3 regions of the Streptomyces sp. NPDC058231 genome follow, and region 1 is predicted to be linked to each of the others. Evidence: riboswitches for the same ligand, from Rfam matches in the RefSeq annotation. Region 1 holds a riboswitch; each other region holds the start of a gene.
What was found. Region 1 has a riboswitch for cyclic di-AMP ahead of ACFVXE_RS20575 (peptidoglycan DD-metalloendopeptidase family protein). Riboswitches for the same ligand answer to the same signal wherever they lie in the genome.

Region 2: another riboswitch for cyclic di-AMP. It lies ahead of ACFVXE_RS02300 (M23 family metallopeptidase); the one in region 1 lies ahead of ACFVXE_RS20575 (peptidoglycan DD-metalloendopeptidase family protein).
Region 3: another riboswitch for cyclic di-AMP. It lies ahead of ACFVXE_RS04950 (M23 family metallopeptidase); the one in region 1 lies ahead of ACFVXE_RS20575 (peptidoglycan DD-metalloendopeptidase family protein).

What each region holds. Positions count from the first base shown of each region.
Region 1 is NZ_JBHVWN010000029.1:80,415-82,609, reverse strand. Features, by position in the region: gene ACFVXE_RS20580 (tyrosine-protein phosphatase) at 1-419, opposite strand, end outside; cyclic di-AMP (ydaO/yuaA leader) riboswitch at 1,092-1,249, shown strand; gene ACFVXE_RS20575 (peptidoglycan DD-metalloendopeptidase family protein) at 1,254-2,135, shown strand.
Region 2 is NZ_JBHVWN010000002.1:174,375-176,569, forward strand. Features, by position in the region: gene ACFVXE_RS02295 (GntR family transcriptional regulator) at 1-221, opposite strand, end outside; gene ACFVXE_RS02300 (M23 family metallopeptidase) at 443-1,243, opposite strand; cyclic di-AMP (ydaO/yuaA leader) riboswitch at 1,256-1,422, opposite strand; gene ACFVXE_RS02305 (M16 family metallopeptidase) at 1,631-2,195, opposite strand, start outside.
Region 3 is NZ_JBHVWN010000005.1:19,505-21,699, reverse strand. Features, by position in the region: gene ACFVXE_RS04955 (PP2C family protein-serine/threonine phosphatase) at 1-643, shown strand, start outside; cyclic di-AMP (ydaO/yuaA leader) riboswitch at 910-1,062, shown strand; gene ACFVXE_RS04950 (M23 family metallopeptidase) at 1,074-2,165, shown strand.

The DNA.
Region 1 (2,195 bases):
GCGGTCCGGTCCAGGATGATCGCCCTGTACGAGGCGGTCATGCGGGCCGCCCCCTTGCCGTCGTCGAGCACCGAGCGGAGCTGTTCGATGTCGCCGTCGCGGACCATACGCCAGAACTCGGCGCCGTCGGCCGGGTCGGAGAGCGGGATGCTCACGTTGCGTACGCCCGGCAGTTCCACGTCCACTCCGTCGAGCTTGTGGTCCGCGGCGTTCCGGAAGTCGAAGATCGTGTGCAGCCCCAGGCCGCCGAGGAACGTCGCGTCCTCGGCGGTGGCGTGCGCGAGGTGACCGCTGCGGAAGAGCCGTCCGTACCGCACCCGGCGCCCGTCCACGGTGGGCAGCCCGCCCACGTCGCGGAAATTGCGCACACCCGCCAGCTGGGGTTCCGTCGACGGGACCTGCGGCACCTGCTGCGTCACGGCTTCTCCTGGGGTCTCTGGCGTCGGCGAGGCTCGCCGGCGAGCTCACTCCTGCGACGATACGACATTGATTCCTCAGGCAATCAGTTCGGCCGTCACCGGCTGAACGCGCTCGACGCGGGCGGCCGCGCCGCCGAGGAGGAAGGCCGGCGGCGCGGCTGCGCGCCGGTCCGGTCCGGCTCGTAACGGATCGCCGTGCGACGGCTTTTCGGCGGTGCAGGGGAGTCGGCCGGTGGGCCGTGCCCGCGCGCAGGCACGGCCCGTGGCGGTCTGCGCCGGCGTTGGTGCTCCGGGGCGGGGTGCCGCGGGGTCACGCGGCCGTGCAGCAGGGCTGCGGGCGACCTGGATGCGTAAGTGCTCGGGCCGCGCCACACGGAGAATGTTCATGACATGTCCGTATTGAGGCATTTGAAATAACATGCCCCGCTTATAAGGGGGATGGCGGCCTTCTCGTGAGCGGGATCATATCCGTGACGGTGTGTGCCGGTGCGGCCGGTGGGTATTCCCGACGCCGTGCGGAAAGCCAAGATCCGTAATCCACGGAGGGTGACCGGTATTCCGTTCCGAATTTCCGTAGCGGATTCCGGTCCGCATTCGGCGGCTTGTTTCCGTCGTCCCCGCTCGTCTACGGTCACCACTCAATCCGGATGGACCGCCTAATCCTGCCGCCGTCCGGAATTCGCACCCACTCACGCGTGGCAGGAGCGGGGGAACCAGGTAAGCCGCCGACCGGAGGAATCCGGCCGGCTCGGGGTGAAGTCGCGCTTCGTGCGACCGGGCATCTCCAGCCCGAACCCGACAGCTCACCTCGTAGGCGCCGGAGAGGAATTCTTCATGCCCACATCGGGTAAGCACCGCCGTCCCAAGGTCAGCACCATCGCCCGTGGCGTCGTCGCCGCCGGCGCCGGTGGGGCCGTCATCGCCCTCCCGCTGCTCGGCGCCACCGGTGCCCACGCCGCGGAGCAGGCCGCGCCCGCCGCCGCGCAGTCGGCCGTCAAGCAGGCCGTCCCGGTCGCGAAGGAGCAGGCCGAGACCCGGACGTACTCCGTCGTCTCCGGCGACTCCCTGTCGAAGATCGCCGCCGAGCAGCAGGTCAAGGGTGGCTGGCAGAAGGTGTACCAGGACAACCGCGTGGTCGTCGGTGACGACCCGAGCCTGATCTTCCCGGGCATGAAGCTGACGCTCGGCTCCAAGCCGGCCGGCTCCGCCGCGGCCACCGCGCAGGCCGCGCCGTCCAAGGCTCCCGTCAAGTCCACGACGTCCGCGAGCGCTTCGGCCGCCCCCAAGCCCGCGGCCGCCCAGAGCAGCAGCTCCGGTTACGTCCACCCGGTCCCCGGCAACCACACCACGGCCTACCGCGCCTCCGGTTCCAACTGGTCCAGCGGCAGCCACACCGGTATCGACTTCCCGGTCGCCACCGGCACGAGCGTGAAGGCGATCACCTCCGGCACCGTCGTCACCGCCGGATGGGGTGGCGCGTACGGCAACGAGGTCGTCATCAAGCACGCCGACGGCCACTACTCGCAGTACGGCCACATGTCCTCGCTCTCCGTCTCGGCCGGCCAGACCGTGACCGCCGGACAGCAGGTCGGCCTCTCCGGTGCCACCGGCAACGCCACCGGTCCGCACCTGCACTTCGAGGTCCGCACCGGTCCCGCGTACGGGTCGGACATCGACCCGATCGCGTACCTGGCCGCGCACGGGATCAACGTCTGATCCAGTAGGGCTGGTTGAAGGGGCGGTGCGCGGCGGCGCACCGCCCCTTCACTTATTCCC
Region 2 (2,195 bases), on a different contig from region 1:
GCCTCCTGCTCGGTGGGCTCGGCGACGCAGGCCCCGGCGTGTCGGCGGGTGACCACGAAGCCCTCGGACTCCAGGGTGCGCAGCGCTTCCCGTACCGGGACGCGGGAGACCCCGTAACGGCGCGCGAGCAGCTCCTCGGTGAGTCTGCTGCCGCGTTCGAAGACACCGGAGACGATGTCGTCACGGATTGCCGTGCATACCGAATGCGCCGGAATGCGCATGTCCGAACCTCCGCCTTAATCCCCGCGAAACGCGGCCGATCGACGCCTGTTCTGCGACTCTATTGCAATGCGACCGCATTTCCGACGCCGGGCCGGAATTCATGAATATCTTTTGGCCCGGATCCGGTTCCGCGGTCCGACTCCACGAGCCGGTCCGGCGGGTACGGCGAAGGCCCCGGCGGGGAGCCGGGGCCTTCGGAGGTGATGCGGTGCGGCGTCGGTCAGACGTTGACGCCGTGGGCGCGCAGATACGCCACGGGGTCCATGTCGGAGCCGTAAGACGGTGTGGTGCGCGCCTCGAAGTGGAGGTGCGGTCCGGTGGAGTTGCCGGTCGAGCCGGAGAGGCCGATCTGCTGGCCGCCGCGGACGCTCTGGCCGACCGAGACACCGATCGAGGAGAGGTGGCCGTACTGGGTGTACGTGCCGTCCGTCATCCGGAGCACGATGTTGTTGCCGTACGCGCCGCCCCAGCCGGCCTCGACGACCGTGCCGGCGCCGACGGCGACGACGGAGCTGCCGGAGGCGGCGTGGAAGTCGATGCCCGAATGGCGGCCGGAGGACCAGAGGGAACCGCTGGACTTGTAGCCGGTGGTGACGTACGAACCGGCGACGGGGAGCTGGAAGGCACCCAGGCGGGTGCGCTCGGCGGAACGGGCGGCGCGGGCCTTCGCCTCACGGGCCTTCTCTGCGCGGGCTTCGGCCTTCGCCCTCGCAGCCACCTCGGCCTTCGCCTTGGCCGCCGCGGCGGCCTTGGCCTTCGCCTCGGCGGCGAGGTGGGCCTGGTGCTTCTGCACGTCGGCCTGGAGCGCCACGCGGTCGGCGACGGTCTCCTCGATGGCGATGACCTGGGTCAGTCCGGTCTCGTCGACGGCGGGGGTGCCGGCATCCGCGGCGAGGGCCGGGGATGCCAGTCCGCCGATGACGCCCGTGGTGGCGAGAGCCGCGGCTCCGGCGACCCGTGCGCTCCTGCGCGTCAGACGGCTCGGGGCACGGTGCTTCCCGGTGGGGCGGATGAACGCCATGAAGTGACTGGTCCTTTCCTTCCTTCTCGCCTACCGGGTTAGCTGACGGGTTCGGAGCAGGAAGGTCTCCTACGGATCCCCGGCCTCGCACGAGGTCGCGGTATCCGATTCACCCCAGGGACTCATGGGTCCCCGGCTCCCCGGGCTCGCGCCCGACGGGGATTCGGCGATGGCTGTACGGCGCCGCGGATGCGGCATACGGGTGACGGACAGCTGAGCCGACGCTAGGCGGGGTCACTTTCAATCACCAAACGGACAGGCCGTTTTGTAGTGCATCCCACAGGGCATTCAGCCACTCAATGCAACATTTCGGACAAAAGGGAAGACCCCGGCGAGAACAGACTCGCAAGGGTCTCCCTATGTCCCGTTATGCGGGACTCTGTCGTATCAGCCGGCGACGACCGACACCTCGCCGATGCCCAGCGCCCTGACCGGCTCCGCGATCTGTGCCGCGTCGCCGACCAGGATCGTGACCAGCCGGTCCACCGGGAAGGCGTTGACCACCGCCGCGGTCGCCTCGACCGTGCCGGTCTCGGCCAGGCGTGCGTACAGCTGCGCCTGGTAGTCGTCCGGGAGGTGCTGCTCGACCTGGTCGGCGAGCGTGCCCGCGACCGAGGCGGCCGTCTCGAACTTCAGCGGGGCGACACCCACGAGGTTCTGCACGGCCGTCTCGCGCTCGGCGTCGGTCAGCCCGTCGGCCGCGAGCGTCCGCAGGACCTTCCACAGGTCGTCCAGCGCCGGTCCGGTGGACTCCGTGTCCACCGATCCGCTGATGGCCAGCATCGCCGCGCCGGTCGCCCCGGTCGCGGAGTCCGGCGCCGACGACCGCAGGACCTGCCCGAAGGCCCGCACGCCGTACGTGTAGCCCTTCTCCTCGCGCAGTACCCGGTCCAGCCGGGAGGTGAGGGTGCCGCCCAGGCAGTAGGTGCCCAGCACCTGGGCCGGCCACACG
Region 3 (2,195 bases), on a different contig from region 1:
GCACGGGGTGCGGCTGGTGGTCGGGGACGTCCGGGGCAAGGGTCTCGAAGCGGTCGCGGCGGTCGCAGTCATCATCGGCGCGTTCCGGGAGGCCGCCGAGCAGGAGGGAACGCTGGAGTGCGTGGCGCAGCGGCTGGAGCGGGCGCTGGCGCGGGAGGCGGAGCGGCGTGGCGGGATGGACCCCGTCGAGGGGTTCGTCACCGCCGTGCTGGCCGAGATCGCGACCGATGCGAAGCAGGTGCGGATCGTCAACCGCGGGCACCCCGAGCCGCTGCTGCTCCATGCCGACGGGCAGCTGGAGGTGCTGGCGCCGAGCGTGCCCGCGCTGCCGCTCGGCATGGGCCTGGGCACCTGGCCGGACGTGACCGACGTCTGGACTCTGACCGACGGGACGACGCTGCTCCTGTACACCGACGGCCTCTCCGAGGCGCGGAACGCGCAGGGGGTCTTCTACGATCCGGCCGCCCGGCTGCGCGGCCGGCTCTTCCCCGGGCCCGAGGAGCTGCTGTCCGCGATCTCCGACGACGTACGGCTGCACACCGGCGGCCGTTCCACCGATGACGTGGCGCTGCTCGCGGTCGTCCGGCCCGTGCAGGGCCAGCCGGAACGGCGCAGGACCGTGAAGATCGTGGGTCGTGGATAGGCGTCGCACGCGCCGGTGGTGAGGGCGTGGGGGTGATGCCACCGTGCGTAGTCGAAGGGCGCCGCTCCGCATAACATTTGACGCAACGTCAGGAAACCGGTATTGGCCGAGGCTCGATCAACTCGCCCGATTCCGCCCGGTTGTGCCCCGTAAAGTCCAGGCCAAGGTTGTGAACGATCAGTGGGAACGGCTTGGAATCCAGCCCCTGTGTCTATTAACGTTCGATAACGCAGTGCGGTTGTCCCAGCCGTCGTCAGTGGCGGCGCCGCGTGCGAGCGCCGAATTCCGCAAGGGAACCGGGGAACCACCTACATGGGGTGAATCGGACACCTGTGTCTCGTGAGAGGCGGAGGTATCCGTAGGAGACCTTCCTGCTCCGAACCCGTCAGCTAACCCGGTAGGCGAGAAGGAAGGAAAGGAGTGCGCCCCCGTGGCGTCCAACAAGCCTGCCCCCGAAGCCCCCTCCCGGTTCGGCTCCGACTTCACCACCGAGTACAGAACCGAGACGGTCGCCGACTTCGGCACCGAAGGTTTCGGCGAGACCGACCGGGCCTGGGAGGAATGGAATCCCACCGAGGACTCCGTCCGCCCCGTACGCGGCAGGCACCGCGTCGCCAAGCAGCGCAACGGGCTCGCCCGCAGCTCCACGGTGCTCGGAGTCGGCGTCATCGCGGCCGTCGGCGCAGGTGGCATGGCCACCGCGCAGAGCAAGCCGCCGGTCTCCATATCTCTGCCCGATTCCATCGCGGACAACCTTCCCGACGCCAAGTCCCTGCCCGGAGTGAGCGCGTTCTTCTCCGAGGAGTCCGCCGACCAGGCCGATGCCAGGGCGGCAGTCGCCCCGCTCACCAGCGCCGGCATCACCACCGCCGAGGCCGAGCAGGGCGCCACCGACGCCGGCGAGGCGCTCCGCGCCCGCATCCTGCAGCAGGCCGAACAGCAGCAGAACGCCGCCGACTCGGAGGCCAAGGAGGCCGAGGAGAAGGCCGCCGCGGAGCAGGCCGCCGCCGAGGCGAAGAAGAAGCAGGACGCCGCCGAGGCCAAGGTCGCCGCCGAGAAGAAGAAGGCTGAGGAAGAGGCCAAGGCGAAGGCGGAGGCGGCGCGGCTCGCCAAGCTCGCCGCGAGCTACGCCATTCCCACCTCCTCGTACACGATCACCTCGACCTTCGGCGAAGCCGGTTCGATGTGGTCCTCCGGCTACCACACCGGCCTCGACTTCGCGGCGCCGACCGGCACCCCGATCAAGGCGATCCACACCGGCACCATCAAGTCGGCGGGCTGGTCCGGCTCGTACGGCTACCGGACGGTCCTGGAGCTCGAAGACGGTACGGAGCTGTGGTTCTGCCACCAGTCGTCGATCGACGTCACCGTCGGCCAGAAGGTCACCACCGGCGAGACCATCGGACGTGTCGGCGCCACCGGCAATGTGACGGGCCCTCACCTCCATCTGGAGGTCCACACCCCGGACGGCACGGGCATCGACCCGATGACCTGGCTGCGCGACAAGGGCCTCACGGTCTGACCCCGACGGGTCCGGCCTGCCGCCCGCACC